Regions from separate parts of the Rhizobium sp. X9 genome, predicted to be linked through region 1. Evidence: predicted binding sites of a transcription regulator. Region 1 holds the regulator's gene; the other holds the start of a gene.
What was found. Region 1 encodes PhoB, which activates phosphate uptake and scavenging genes when phosphate is short. Its sites were predicted from a motif close to TGTCATNNANCTGTCAT; they were not measured.
Positions count from the first base shown of each region.

Region 2: the regulator PhoB is predicted to act here: its motif matches at 2,122-2,138, upstream of JZY08_RS04355 (DapH/DapD/GlmU-related protein).

Region 1 is NZ_CP071311.1:112,613-120,096, forward strand. It holds gene pstB (phosphate ABC transporter ATP-binding protein PstB) at 1-711, shown strand, start outside; gene phoU (phosphate signaling complex protein PhoU) at 809-1,534, shown strand; gene phoB (phosphate regulon transcriptional regulator PhoB) at 1,566-2,249, shown strand; gene JZY08_RS00535 (GcrA family cell cycle regulator) at 2,550-3,083, opposite strand; gene JZY08_RS00540 (aspartate aminotransferase family protein) at 3,514-4,713, shown strand; gene argF (ornithine carbamoyltransferase) at 4,768-5,685, shown strand; gene JZY08_RS00550 (Hsp33 family molecular chaperone) at 5,929-6,918, shown strand; gene apaG (Co2+/Mg2+ efflux protein ApaG) at 6,970-7,362, opposite strand.
Region 2 is NZ_CP071311.1:894,325-901,808, forward strand. It holds gene ppx (exopolyphosphatase) at 1-822, shown strand, start outside; gene JZY08_RS04350 (N-acetyltransferase) at 887-1,354, shown strand; gene JZY08_RS04355 (DapH/DapD/GlmU-related protein) at 1,452-2,084, opposite strand; gene JZY08_RS04360 (hypothetical protein) at 2,237-2,575, opposite strand; gene JZY08_RS04365 (hypothetical protein) at 2,747-3,094, opposite strand; gene JZY08_RS04370 (esterase-like activity of phytase family protein) at 3,253-4,611, opposite strand; gene JZY08_RS04375 (adenylate/guanylate cyclase domain-containing protein) at 4,753-5,781, opposite strand; gene JZY08_RS04380 (hypothetical protein) at 5,964-6,572, opposite strand; gene rnd (ribonuclease D) at 6,652-7,484, opposite strand, start outside.

The DNA of each region.
Region 1 (7,484 bases):
AAGCGCGCGCTTTACGACGTGAACCTCAACGTCCGTGAAAACACGGTGACTGCGCTTATCGGCCCGTCCGGTTGCGGTAAATCCACTTTCCTGCGCACCTTGAACCGCATGAACGACACGATCGACGGTTGCCGGGTCACCGGCAAGATCACGCTCGACACGGACGATATCTACGATCAGGCGATCGACGTCGTCGAATTGCGCGCCCGCGTCGGCATGGTGTTCCAGAAGCCGAACCCGTTTCCCAAGACCATCTATGAAAACATCGCCTACGGCCCGCGCATCCATGGTCTCGCCCGCAACAAGGCGGATATGGACCAGATCGTCGAGCAGAGCCTGCAGAAGGCGGGTCTCTGGAACGAGGTGAAGGATCGCCTGCTGGAGTCCGGCACGGGTCTCTCCGGTGGTCAGCAGCAGCGTCTGTGCATCGCGCGCGCGGTTGCCGTCAGCCCGGAAGTCATCCTGATGGACGAACCCTGCTCGGCGCTCGATCCGATCGCGACCGCAAAGGTCGAGGAACTGATCCACGAACTGCGCACCAACTACACGATCGTCATCGTCACGCACTCCATGCAGCAGGCGGCGCGTGTTTCGCAGCGTACGGCCATGTTCCATCTTGGTCATCTTGTCGAAGAAAATGAAACGGACAAGATGTTCACCAATCCGGACGACCAGCGCACGCAGGATTACATCATGGGCCGCTTCGGCTGATCCCCGGCCGGCGCTTTCTCGAAACCGAACAAGACTGGTGCCTCTGCCGTGCCCGCTTCCGGGTACGCGCATGCAGGCCAAGCCGGAGGACTAGACCGTGACACAGACAACGACCCATTCGCATATCCTGTCCGCCTATGACGACGAATTGAAGTTTCTGACGCGCCGCATCGCCGAAATGGGCGGTCTTGCCGAGCAGATGTGCGGCGACGCCGTGCGTGCCCTCGTCAATTCCGATGCGGCACTCGCGCAGAAGGTCATTTCCGACGATACAATTCTCGACCATGCCGAACGCGAAATCGGCGACAAGGCCATCGTCACCATCGCCAGACGCCAACCTGTGGCGGCCGACCTTCGCGAGATCATCGGCACCCTGCGCATCGCCGCCGATCTGGAACGCGTCGGCGATCTCGGCAAGAACACCGCAAAGCGCGTCATCGCGGTTGCCGGAACCGGCGTGCCGCGCAAGCTCGCCCGCGGCATCGAACATCTGTCGGAGCTGGCGCTGGTGCAGCTCAAGGAAGTCCTCGACGTCTATTCCACCCGTTCCGCCGAGAAGGCCAATGCCATTCGCGAGCGCGACGAGGAAATCGACGCGATGTACACGTCGCTCTTCCGGGAGCTTCTGACCTACATGATGGAAGATCCGCGCAACATCACCACCTGCACGCATCTTCTGTTCTGCGCCAAGAACATCGAGCGCATCGGCGACCACGCCACGAATATTGCCGAGACGATCTATTACATGACCACCGGCAGCCAGCCGGAGGGCGAGCGTCCGAAGGACGACAGTTCCAACACCCTCGGTTCGGTGACCGAGTAACAGACAAGCAGAAGCTTGCGGAGTTCAATATATGGTGCCCAAGATTGCAGTTGTGGAAGACGAGGAAGCGTTGAGCGTCCTGCTTCGTTACAATCTCGAGGCTGAGGGATACGACGTCGACACGATACCCCGTGGCGACGAGGCGGAAATCAGGCTGCAGGAGCGTATTCCGGATCTTCTCATCCTGGATTGGATGCTGCCCGGTGTGTCCGGTATCGAACTCTGCAGGCGATTGAGAATGCGGCCGGAAACCGAACGCCTGCCCATCATCATGCTGACGGCGCGCGGAGAGGAAAGTGAGCGGGTTCGCGGTCTTGCCACCGGTGCCGATGATTATGTCGTCAAGCCGTTTTCGACGCCGGAACTCATGGCCCGCGTCAAGGCCATGCTGCGCCGGGCCCGGCCCGAGGTTCTGTCATCGGTGCTGAAATGCGGCGATATCGAACTCGATCGCGAAACCCATCGCGTTCACCGCAAAAGCCGCGAAGTTCGCCTCGGCCCGACGGAATTCCGCCTGCTGGAGTTCCTGATGACATCGCCGGGCCGGGTGTTTTCCCGCTCGCAATTGCTGGATGGCGTCTGGGGTCACGATATCTATGTCGATGAGCGCACTGTCGATGTGCATGTCGGCCGTCTGCGCAAGGCTCTGAATTTTTCGCACATGCAGGATGTTATCCGCACCGTGCGTGGTGCCGGATATTCGATGGAAGCCTGAGCGAAGCGGAGCCGATAGTTTCGCTGGCAACATGGTGCCGCAAAAAAGCAGGCCCGAAATCGGAAACGGTTTCGGGCTTTTTCTATATCAACATCCACAAAACTCGATGCCATTCTCCGTCTTGACGGAGGATCGGCAGCCAGTTGAAACCAAAATCGAAGGGTGACGCCCAATCACGAGGGAGTGGCAAGGGTTCGGCGCGCTGTCATCAAGCTGACCGCGGAGCCGGCCTGTTTTTCGTCATAAAAAAACGGGCCCGAAGGCCCGTAATTTTGAGTGTTGAAATGCGTGCCGCAACACTCAAGCCTTACGGCGCTCGCTCACCGGCTGGTAGGCGAGTTTCGCATGGAACTTGCAATAGGGCGAAGATTCCAGCGCTTCACAACCGCAGAAATGGAAGTCGTCCTTCAGCGGATCGCCAACCGGCCACTTGCAGGTGCGCTCGGTCAGTTCCGTCAGCGTCAGGCGACGGGAAATCGGCGTGACAACGTTTTTGGAAGGAACGTAATCGAGAACCTGTGCGGTCTCGATGTCGATCTCCTCGTGCAGCGCCGTTGCCGCGTTCGAACGGGTGAGAACCCGCGCCGGGGCTGCGTTGACGCGGCCTGCGAAAGTCGTCGTGCGCGGAGCAGGTGCAGCGGTGCGCTTGGGCGCGGAACGTGCCGAAGTGACCGGACCGCCAGCCTTGACGCGCCCCGGCAGGTTGAGACGATGGACCTTGCCGATTACGGCATTGCGGCTGACACCGCCCAGCTGCGCTGCTATCTGGCTGGCGCTAAGCCCTTCGGACCACAATTTCTTGAGTTTTTCGACTCGCTCGTCTGTCCAGTTCATGCCGCTTCTCCGCTTGTCGCGTGTATTTTCGGCAGAATCCCTCTCCGTCTCGCGGGCGTGCCGCAAGCGTGGTTTCCGCCGGATTTTTGGTGACTAGTTCCGCCGCAATGCAGTCTAGTAATTAGCGATTAACCTAGTGCCACGCAGACTCCGTGGCAAGAGTCGGGGGAATCATCTGGAATCGATTTTCCGGTTTTCCCCAACTTGCTGGCGAGTTGAGTCTGAAAGGCAACACCTTGGGGCTCGCCGGCCGCCACCTACTAGGGCTTGAGAAGCCCGGGAAACGCGGACTTTTGTTGACATCGGCAAACGAAGTGACAATAGTGCCCCTGCCGCCGCGAGGCGGCATTTTTGATTTTCAGGCGAGGGATAACCCTTGAAGCCTATTGACAACCGTTGACAGCGCATCTGCGCAAGGAGTGATACAGCCATGGCCGAAGCCGCCGCGCCATTGTTTGATACGTTTTCCAGAGCCCCCCTGCGCTTTGAGCGCGGTGAGGGCGTCTGGCTGTTCACGGAAAGCGGCGAACGATATCTCGATTTTGCGGCCGGTGTCGCCGTCAACTCACTGGGCCATGCCCATCCGCACCTTGTGGATGCGATCAAGACGCAGGCCGAGAAGGTCTGGCACGTCTCGAACCTCTATGAAGTGCCGGGACAGGAAAAACTCGCCAGGCGCCTGACGGAAGCGACTTTCGCAGACAAGGTGTTCTTCACCAATTCCGGCGCGGAAGCACTGGAATGTGCAATAAAGACCGCGCGCCGTTATCACTATTCGAAAGGCCATCCGGAAAAGTTCCGTATCGTCACGTTCGAAGGCGCGTTCCATGGCCGCACGCTTGCGACGATCGCCGCCGGCGGCCAGCAGAAATATCTCGAAGGTTTCGGTCCCAAGGTCGAAGGTTTCGATCAGGTGCCGTTCGGCGATGTCGATGCCCTGAAGGCAGCCATCACGGCCGAGACGGCCGCACTTCTGATCGAGCCCATCCAGGGCGAGGGCGGTATCCGCGCGCCCAGCAAGGAATTCCTGCAACTCCTGCGTGGTCTGTGCGACGAGCACGGCCTGCTCCTGATTTTCGATGAGGTCCAGACGGGCGTCGGCCGCACGGGCAAACTCTTTGCCTATGAGCAGACCGGTGTTGCGCCCGATATCATGGCAGTCGCCAAGGGTATTGGCGGCGGTTTCCCGCTCGGCGCATGCCTTGCAACAGCGGATGCTGCTTCCGGCATGACGGCGGGCGTACACGGCACCACCTATGGCGGCAATCCGCTGGCCATGGCGGTCGGCAATGCCGTGCTGGATGTCGTTCTAGCCGACGGTTTTCTCGAAAAGGTCCGTGATGTCGCGTTGGTTTTCCGCCAGGGCCTCGCCTCGCTCAAGGATCGTTATCCTGACGTGATCGAGGAAATCCGCGGCGAAGGCCTGCTTCTGGGCATCAAGGCGAAGGTTCCTTCGGGCGATCTGCTGCAGGCCATGCGCGCCGAACATCTGCTTGGCGTGCCTGCGGGCGACAATGTCATCCGCCTTCTGCCGCCGCTCGTCACCACGGCGGAAGAGGCCCGCGAGGGTCTTGCGCGTGTCGACGCGGCCGCCGCCTCCCTGACAGCGAAACAGGCGAAAATCGCCTGAGTAAATCAAGGGCGGGCCTCTGTTCAGGGGCTCGCAAGCATGGGACAGATCAGCATGGTTTCACCAAAACATTTTCTGGACCTCTCGGCCGTCGGGTCGGAGGACTTGCGGACAATTCTTGATGATGCGCGCACGCGCAAGATTGCCACCAAAACCGGCACGGCGGCAAAGCCGCTTGCCGGCAAGATGCTGGCGATGATCTTTGAAAAGCCGTCCACCCGCACCCGCGTCTCCTTCGATGTCGGCATGCGCCAGCTCGGCGGCGAGACCCTTTTCCTGTCGGGCACGGAAATGCAGCTGGGCCGCGCCGAAACGATTGGCGATACGGCCAAGGTGCTGTCGCGTTATGTCGACGCCATCATGATCCGCACGACAGATCATTCGCGCCTGCTCGAGCTTGCTGAACACGCCACTGTGCCGGTCATCAACGGTCTAACGGACGACACCCATCCCTGCCAGATCATGGCGGATATATTGACGTTCGAGGAACATCGCGGCCCGGTCAAGGGCAAGACCATTGCCTGGACGGGCGACGGCAACAATGTGCTGCATTCCTTCGTGGAAGGCTCCGCCCGTTTTGGCTATCGCATGGCGATGGCGGTGCCGATGGGGTCCGAACCGCATGACAAGTTCTTGAACTGGGCGCGCAACAATGGCGGCGAGATCGCGCTGTACCACGATGCCGATAAGGCAGTGGCGGGAGCGGATTGCGTCGTTACCGATACCTGGGTGTCGATGAACCAGGAGCACAAGGCGCGCGGCCACAATATTTTCCAGCCCTATCAGGTCAATGAAGCCCTGATGGCGAAGGCTGATAAAGACGCGCTGTTCATGCATTGCCTGCCGGCACATCGTGGCGAGGAAGTGACTGATGGCGTGATCGACGGGCCGCAGTCGGTCGTCTTCGATGAGGCGGAAAACCGCCTGCATGCGCAGAAGTCCATCATTGCCTGGTGCATGGGCGTCATCTGACGGCTCTTGCCCTTCCTGCCAAACGGTGAGGAAGGGTGCTTGAACTTGGCTCGGCACATTACCATCTGTGGGACTTCGAAAAGGCTCGTCGGTTTTGCTGGCGGGCCACAATCACGATTTGCACGATTTTTCCCGGAGGCGGTTTCGCTTCCCGAATCTCTGTGCGACAAGCGGAAAAAGCACATTCAGAAAGCCGGACTTTTGGACGGTAGCGGCGCAACGGCTGCGCCAAGGAGTTATGATATGGCAGATGTAACAGTTGAACTGGACGATCTCGATTTGGCTGGCGACGACAAGGTCGTGCCCTTTCAGGTCGAAGGTCTGGATGTGCGCGGCCGCGCCGTGCAGGTTGGGCCGCTGTTGAATGCCATTCTCGAAAGGCACGACTATCCTGCGGTGGTCGCCCGCCTTCTCGCGGAAGCCACCGTTCTGACGGCGCTGATCGGCACCTCGCTTAAATTTTCCGGCAAGCTCACCGTTCAGACCAAGGGTGACGGCCCGGTTGACCTTCTGGTGGCGGATTTCACCGCCCCTGAAAGCATGCGTGCCTATGCCCGTTTCGATGAGGAGCGGCTGGCGGAGGCGATTGCGGCGGGAGCGACCTCTCCGGAACAGTTGCTGGGCACCGGCATTCTGGCCTTCACCATCGATCAGGGCGCGGGAATGCAGCCCTATCAGGGCATCGTGCCGCTGGACGGCTCGTCGCTGGAAGAAATCGCCGGGGTTTATTTCCGCCAGTCGGAACAGCTTCCCACCCGCGTGCGCCTTGGCGTTGCCGAATTCTTCGACCGTGACGGCGATGGAAAGCCACGCCACGGCTGGCGTGCCGGCGGCGTGATTGCGCAATTTCTGCCGCAGGCGCCTGAGCGTCTTCGCATGCGTGATCTTCACGGAGGCGACGGCGATGAGGGCAATTACGACGTGGCTGAGGATGATGCCTGGACCGAGGCGGTCACGCTGCTGAACACGGTGGATACCGACGAGCTGACCGATCCGCAGGTGCCGGTGGAGCGTCTGCTCTACAGGCTTTTCCACGAAAGTGGCGTGCGCATCTACGATCCGCAGGCGATTTTTGACCGCTGCAGCTGCTCGCGCGAAAAGATCAAGGGCGTGCTCTCCGGCTTCACCGCCGAAGAGATCAAGGCAAGCGAAGAAGACGGCGCAATTGCCGTGACCTGCGAGTTCTGCTCCACGACCTATCGCTATGATGTCAGCGAGTTTGAAAACGCCTGAGGCACTTTGACTGGCGAGGCCGCGCTATTAAATGGTGCGGCCCCGTTTGCGTCAGTTCAAGACCCGCATCAGGCCGGGTGAATCCAGTGAGAAGGCGGGTATGGTGACATTGAACACCTCGCCTTTGTCCGTTTCCATTTCATAATGGCCAAACATCAGGCCGGACGGCGTATCCAGCGGACATCCTGACGAATATTCGTAGCTGTCGCCGGGGTTCAGATGCGGCTGCTCGCCGACGACGCCGGGGCCGTAGACTTCATCCACCTGTCCGTTCTGATCGGTGATGTGCCAGTAGCGGTTGACGAGTGTTACCGGAATATCTGAGTTGTTCGAGATCACGACTTTATAGCCCCAGACGTAACGGTCGTCATCCGGGTCGGATTGTTCCTCGAGATAATACGGATCGACCGTAACCTCGATATCCCTTGTCAGAGCACGATACATACGCGCCACACCTCGATATTATGCCTGCCGCCGATATCCTACACTATAGGTTCTGGCTATCGTCAAGAAAATGAACGACTTGACGGGCAGGCGGCATCTTCTGTTGCGCTGTTTTCTACCGT
Region 2 (7,484 bases), 780 kb from region 1:
GGTTACGAATTGCCGCTGGAGGAAATGCTGAATTTTCTGGAAGAGGTTATCGTCTCCAGGGACAGCAAGGACCCTGCCTGGCAGGCAGTCTCCAAGAACCGCCGTTCGCTGTTGCCCTTCGGCGCCATCGCCATGCGCGAAGTTCTGAAGGTCATGAAACCGGCAAAGATCGCCTTCTCGGCGCAGGGCGTGCGCGAAGGTTATCTCTATTCGCTCCTGACGGAAACCGAGCGGGATTCCGATCCGCTGCTGGTCACGGCCGACGAACTTGCCATTCTGCGCGCCCGTTCGCCTGAACATGCACGTGAACTGGCGGACTGGAGCGGCCGCACTTTCCCGGTCTTCGGTATCGAAGAGACGGAAGAGGAAAGCCGTTACCGGCAGGCGGCCTGCCTTCTGGCCGATATCAGCTGGCGCGCCCATCCGGACTATCGTGGCCTGCAGGCATTGAACATCATCGCCCATTCCTCCTTCGTGGCGATCACCCATCCGGGCCGTGCCTATATCGCGCTTGCCAATTATTACCGTTTCGAGGGGCTGAACGACAACGGCACCACCCAACCGCTCGCAGCCATGGCGGGCGATCGCCTGCTGGAGCTGGGGAAACTTCTCGGCGGCCTGCTGCGCGTCGTCTACCTCTTCTCGGCTTCGATGCCTGGCGTCGTCGACCACCTGAAATTCCGCAAATCCACCAATCCGGATGTGGATCTGGAATTCGTCGTACCGCATGATTATTGTGATTTCGCCGGCGAGCGACTGGATGGCCGCCTGCAGCAATTGGCGAAGCTGACGGGCAAGCGGTTGGCATTTGTGTTCGAATAAATGGTCGCGCGCATGACGTAGCATAGAATGCTGGTCAACATGGGAGCTGGCTTAAGGGGATCCGTTGACCGAGACACGATTTAGACTGGCGTTGCCGCACGAAGCGCTGATCGTGAAAGAGATCAGTGCTGCGGCCTATATTCCAGCATATCTACAAATCGTGGGTGCTGCGCCCAAACCCGCTTTTGAAGATTACCTGCCGCGCATTTCTGCGGAACAAGTGTGGTTTAGCGTAACCGATGGCGAAACGTCTGGATTGGTGGTTCTCGAAAGCCATCACCGATATCTCATGATTTACAGCATAGCCGTTAGTCCCATCTTTCAGGGAAGGGGCATCGGGAAATCACTTCTCCGTTTCGCAGAGCTACACGCTTTGGAATGTGGGATTGGCGAATTGCGCCTTTACACGAATATGCGGATGACGAAGAACATAGCGCTTTACAGCGATTGCGGCTTTGAGGAGTGCGGGCGTCGTCCGCATCCTTCAAGAGAAGGTGAAATCCTCATCGATATGAAAAAGTCGGTTGCATGATTTTGCAACTCTGTCTCACCGTGGCGAGGCTAACGGCCGGCTGGTATTTTTCTTCGAATAACAAACAGACGTTTTCGCCGTTGGGGCGCGAATTGTTTCAGGCCCAGCGCTCGCAAAAGGCTTCGATATCGCTCGACTGAAAATCGGCAAGCCGCGCCATGATTGTCTCGAATGGCCAGTCCCACCATGCGATGGCGGTCAGCTTTTCGGCGATGGTTCGGGAAAATCGCTCGCGAATGATCTTTGCGGGCACACCACCGACGATGGTATAGGGCGGCACGTCTCTGGTGACGACTGCGCCCGCTGCCAGGACGGTGCCGTCTCCAACCTTTACACCCGGCAACACGATGACCCCGTGACCAATCCAGACATCGTGACCGATGATGGCACGATCCGCCTTGCGCTGATCGAAGAAGGCGTCGTCGCGCACGGCATCCGCAGAGTAATATTCCGGGCAGTAGCTGAAACGATGCATGGACGGGCGGTCCATCGGATGGTTTGGCGCACCTATCCTGACCTCTGCGGCGATGGCGCAGAACTTCCCGATTGTCGCGTCACCGGCCATGCAACGAGGCCCGAGGTAGGAGTAATTTCCGAGTTCCACATGGTGCAGGGAGGTGTCCGCCAGAATTTCGCAGCATTCGCCGACGCTCGAATCCCTTATGCTTGCTGTCGGATGGATAAAGGTCTCTGCAAGCTTTGGGCGATTGGGTTGTGCGGTCGGGTCCATTCCAGTCTCCGGATTTTGGCCTGCTTAACCGGAGATGATGAAGGGCATGTGACGTGGGAAAGGCCGAGGAACACCGGTCGGTCTGGGCGTTCCCTTTAAATGTAGATCATGCGCGCTAGGTGGAGCAAAATCTTGCCTGCATGCATGGTATGTCAATCGCCCGAACTCGCGTCTTTTTTCGTCCAGTAGTGATCGGATATGTTTTGAGCATTCCGGATGATATGCCCCGCAATTTCGGGGTCTCCGCCCTTGAATGTTTGCGGGTCGGCGCCACACAAGAGCAGGAAAAGCTGCTGGTGAGCGACAGCGGCGAAATAGTCATGCGGCGGGGGCTGCATTTCTGAGCCAACGGCCCTGAATTCCTCGGCGGCCTGTTTGCTGGCGCGCTCAAGCGCTGCGTGAATCGTGGACATCATCGCCGCTTCCGTCCGTTCCAATATGTCCTGAACTTGCCGCTCAGCCGGTGTCGGAACCGGGCAACTCTCATTCATCGAACGTCTCTCCTGTCGGTGTGCTTCGTTTCGCTGACCGATACTATCGCAAGGATTGTGTCCGCTTTGCGGGAGAGATCGAAATCGGGTTGCTGAAATTGAGAATGATAGCTGCCGTCATGCCGGACTGGGGACAAGACGGCAATCGGCCGATACTTATGTGCAAGCAGGTCAGCCGTGCCCAAGCGCCTTGCGGATGCAGGCGCTGAGATAGGCATATTGCAGCGGCGTGGTCGTCGCCATGGCTTCCGTGCGGCTGGCGAGCGCGTCCTGATAGCCGACTGGAATATCGAACTGGCTGAAGGTGAAATCCCAGCGGGTGCCTTCGACGATATTGTAAAAGTGGTCCCCACCGCTGACGGCGGTTTTGGCCAGTTCACCGCCGAAAATATCCTGAACCACCAGCGCGGTCACGCTGCCTTGCCCCCTGGCCGGGTTTTCGCGTGACCACAGGCTGCTGGTCTCGCCCGACCAGCTTTTCCTCAAGGCGTAATAAAGTCGTTCGGCATGGTCCTGCATATGGTCTCTTCCCTGTTTCGGAACCGGGTTCCGGGTCAGGCATGGTCAGTGGAGAAACGGAGCGCCGCGCATCCCTATGAAGGCTGCAGGAACGCTCCGACTGTTGAATTCACGCCGATGCGTGGGCGGTGCCGGAATGAATTCCGGCACCGTTTTCCTTACTTGGCGTCGAGCAGATCCTTGACTTCGAGGAGGACGAACTCGTTGTCGTCGGCCTTGTCCAGCGCACGGCCGGCAGAGAAGGGCAGGTTGTTGTCGTTGCCGACGATGATATGCGTGGCGTCAACGCGATCGACATTCTCGATGGTGACGAAAGGCATGTCGTAGAAACCGTTGCTGCCGCCCTGACGCTTCTTGTTATCAGGATCGGAGATTTTCAGCAGATCAATATAGCCGATCTTGCGCGCGGCCTTGCCGACATTGGCGTCATTGAACTCGATCTTGTAGATGCGCTTGACCTTGGAGGGCACGGCAAAGCAGTTTGCTTCCGGCTTCTTCGGGTCGGCGCAGGCCTTGTCGGCGGTGCCGGCGCCATTGTCACGCTCGATGACCAGCGCCGTGCTGTCGTCCAGCATGTTGAAGTCGCCGATGGCTTCGCCGCCTTGCGCCAGCGGGTAAAGCCAGGTGCGGCCGGTCCATTCCTTTTTGGCGGTGTCGAGTTCGATGATGCGCAGTGCGGTCGAACCGTCTTCGGTCTTCTCCACCTGGCCGTCGGCGGTGTAGAGCGGGCCTTCCAGAAGGCCATAGAGCCTGGAGCCGTCCTTGGAGAGCGCCATGCCTTCATAACCGCCTGAACGCTTCAGGTTGAAAGCCGGCATTTTCTGTGTCGGGTTGCCGGGCAGCGCCAGGGTCGGATGATCCGGGGACTTCACCTCGATGTCGCCAGCCTTGGTGGTAATGACGTCGGTCAACTTGCCGTCGCGGGTGAATTTCAGGATGTAAGGCCCGAATTCCTCGCCCACCCAGAAACCATCGGCAACCGGCTGAATGGATTCGACGTCGAAATCCGCACCCGTCAGGTAGCGCTTGCTCGAGCCTTCCAGAACGATCGGGAAGGGCGCCTTCATATCAGGGTCGGAGAGGAACACGGTTTCAAGCGCATTGACCTTGCCGGCGTCCCAGTCGAATTTCAGATGGTGAAGCATCAACATGGCGTCGCTGGAATTGAGCTTGGAACCGAAACCATTGTCGGAAAGGCTCCAGAAGCTGCCATCGGGCATGGCCTTGATGCCGGAAAAGCCCTGCATGGGCTGGCCGTTGAACGGCATGGAAAGGCCGGTCAGGCGCACACCGTCCTTGCCGGGCACGGTGCCGAGACCTTCAGCGCGCTTGCGGTCGGCCGTCGTGAACTTGGCGGAGGTCTTGAGGTGCTCCGGCGCATCGGCGGGTGCTGCGATGATGGTATTGGCCGGCAGAATGGCGTGGGAGACCAGCTTTGCCGGAAACTCCTTGTCAGCCGCATGCGAAGCGGTGGTGAGCGCAAGAAGAGCGCAGGATGCGAAAAGAACGTGCTTCATGATGGAGACCCCTCATTTCCTGTTGAAGACAGGATTGAGGCGATATGGTCGTCGCATGACAGGCAGGTGATTGTCGTTTGAAGCTTTGATGAATTTTGATGACGATGCCCTAAAAAGCCAGTATCGCCCCCGCGTCTTGGCTTAAGCAGCAGGGGCCTGATACTGGCTGAGCGTACACACGCCGAGCGTCTGGCCGCGGCCCTTGACCGCGTGTTCGCCGAGATATTCGCTGCGCACGCCCTTGGGAAGCACCAGCTGATGCGCAAGATCGGCGGAAATCAGCACGGGGTGTCCCAGCATCTTGCTCAGCGATTCGAGCCGAGAGGTTGTGTTCACCGTATCGCCGAAATAGGTGATCTTGTGATGGTCAACGCCGATTTCGGCGGTGATGACCGGTCCGCCATGGATGGCGAAGCGCAGGCGCGGCACTTCGCCGAAGCGGGCAAGCCACATGTCGCGATTGCTTTCTATGGTCGCCTGGACGTCGAAAACACAGCGCACGCAGGCCGCTCGCCTTATCGCCATGTGATAGGGCCAGGTGATGATGGCGGCGTCGCCGATATAGTCGTCGATGACGCCACCGTGCTTTCTGACCGGCGCGGCATAGCTTGCGAAGATTTCACCGAGAAACTCCTGCGCCTTCAGGTCGCCATGGGTTTCGGCGAAGGAGGTGGAGCCGACGAGATCGATGAAGATGAAGACCCGGTCTTCGCTGACCGGGCGTCTGTAGCGCCCGAGAATGAGGTCGATGAAGATATCGCGGCCCAGAAGCTCGCGCACCCGCATGATGAAAACGATGATGCCACAGACGATGAGGGTAAAGACAAGGGTCTGCACCTCGGCATGCACCGCCCGCTTCCAGGTGCCGGGAAATATCCCGCTGAGCCACAGGATCGTGCCGCCAAGCCCGAAGCCGCAAAAGACCAGGATGGCGTAAATGATGAGGCCGACGGCGATATAGGCCGGTGTCGGCAGGGCGCTGACCTGCCGCGACAGGCCCGGCATGATGTAACCGCGCTCGAAAGCAAGGATGGGCGTGCAGGCGAACAGCGCATAGGTAGCACCGATCAGCGCGCCGCCGCCATATTCCAGAAGCGCATAGGCCACGCCGCTGCCGGCCACGGCAACGAAGAGCACCACGTAATCCAGAATGGGCAGCAATTTTCTCATATCGGTTCTTGATCTCGGGAAGGGAAGCCCCCGTTCCCGCCGGGCGAAGCTTCTGTTCAGGTCATATGCGACATTAATGCGGAAAATGCGCTGCAAAAAGTGACCTTTCGGTAAGGTCACATGAAGGATTGGAAAGGTTGTTGCCCTGTTGCCGCAAAAAGGGTGCTGATACCGCGCTACGTCTAATAGGATGTTCTGTAGTAGACTGTTTCAAGCGGGGATTGCGGTCGGTCGTCCGGTGAGCGGTTCGACCATTTGACCGGAAAGGCGGCAAAGCGCAGCCGGTTGCCCTCTATCCATGCCCGGTCGAACAGGGTTTCTCCTCTGCCGGCGAAAGTGATTGCAGCGCAGGTTTTGCCGTCGACATCGAAAGGAATATTCTCTTTCCAGCCGCTCAGGCCACAGCCGGTGCCTTTCGGGTCGCCATTATAATGTTCGACGACAGCGGGGTCGTTCGGCGTCATGGTGATCGAGGTGACGGTATGGGCAAACAGCAGGCTGTCATGGTCTTTCAGCCCGCCATCCAGCGCGCCTTCGTAACGCACCTGCACCGTGGGCTGCTGGCAGCTGTTGCGGGCATAGATCTGCGAGACGGCATGCATGCTTTCGCCACGTATCGTGATGCGCGTAACGATTCCGTGCCGGTCATTCTTGCCGATTTTCAGGCAGTCGGTCGTCCATTCTCCCTGAAGATCGACCTTGCCATCAGCGGCGTGGGTGCTTGCGGGGGCAGGGAGGATGCCTGCGACCGCCACGGAGGCGGCCACCAGAAGCGTGCTGGCAGGTTTCATGGCAATACCCTCAAAGCGCAACGATCGGCACAGAGATGGAATGCGATGCGGGCGAAATTACGGTCCGGCGTGCGGGCGATTACGGCTCGCTCGCTGCCACCTCAACCGCCTCGACCTTCTTGCCGGCAAAACGCAGCGCCACTTCGCCGTTGATGAGTTTCAGCGCCACGTCACCGAAGAGTTCCCGCCGCCAGCCGGTCAATGCGGCCACGCTCGCCTTTTCGCCCTCCGAGGCGATCTTGTCCAGATCCTCGCTATTGGCGATGACCTTGGCGGCGACGCCATGCTTGTCGGCGGTCAGCTTCAGGAGGACCTTCAGCAGTTCCACGGCAGCACCCGAGCCTTCCGGCGCATGGCTGTGACGCGGCGCCTTCGGCATCTCCTCCTTGGGAAGCGCCAGCGCCGCGTTCACGGTTTCGATAATGGCCGTGCCGGAAGCGGAACGCTCCCAGCCCTTCGGGATGGTGCGAAGCCGCGACAGGGCCTCGGCATCCTTCGGCTGCTGCTGGGCGATTTCGAAGATCGCATCGTCCTTCAGCACGCGTGAACGCGGCACGTTGCGCGATCGCGCCTCACGCTCGCGCCAGGCGGCGACGAATTTGAGGATCGCAAGTTCCGTCGGCTTGCGCAGACGCGATTTCAGCCGCAGCCACGCATCGTCGGGATGCATGTCGTAGGTATCGCGCGATTCGAGAATGTCCATCTCTTCGGTCAGCCACAGCGAGCGGCCTTCGCGCTCCAGCTGCGCCTTCAGCGCCAGATAGACATCGCGCAGATGGGTCACGTCAGCCAGCGCGTAATCCAGCTGCTTGTCGGTCAACGGGCGGCGGCTCCAGTCGGTGAAACGCGAGGATTTGTCGATCTGCACATTCTTGATCTTCTGCACCAGCTGGTCGTAGGAGATCGAATCGC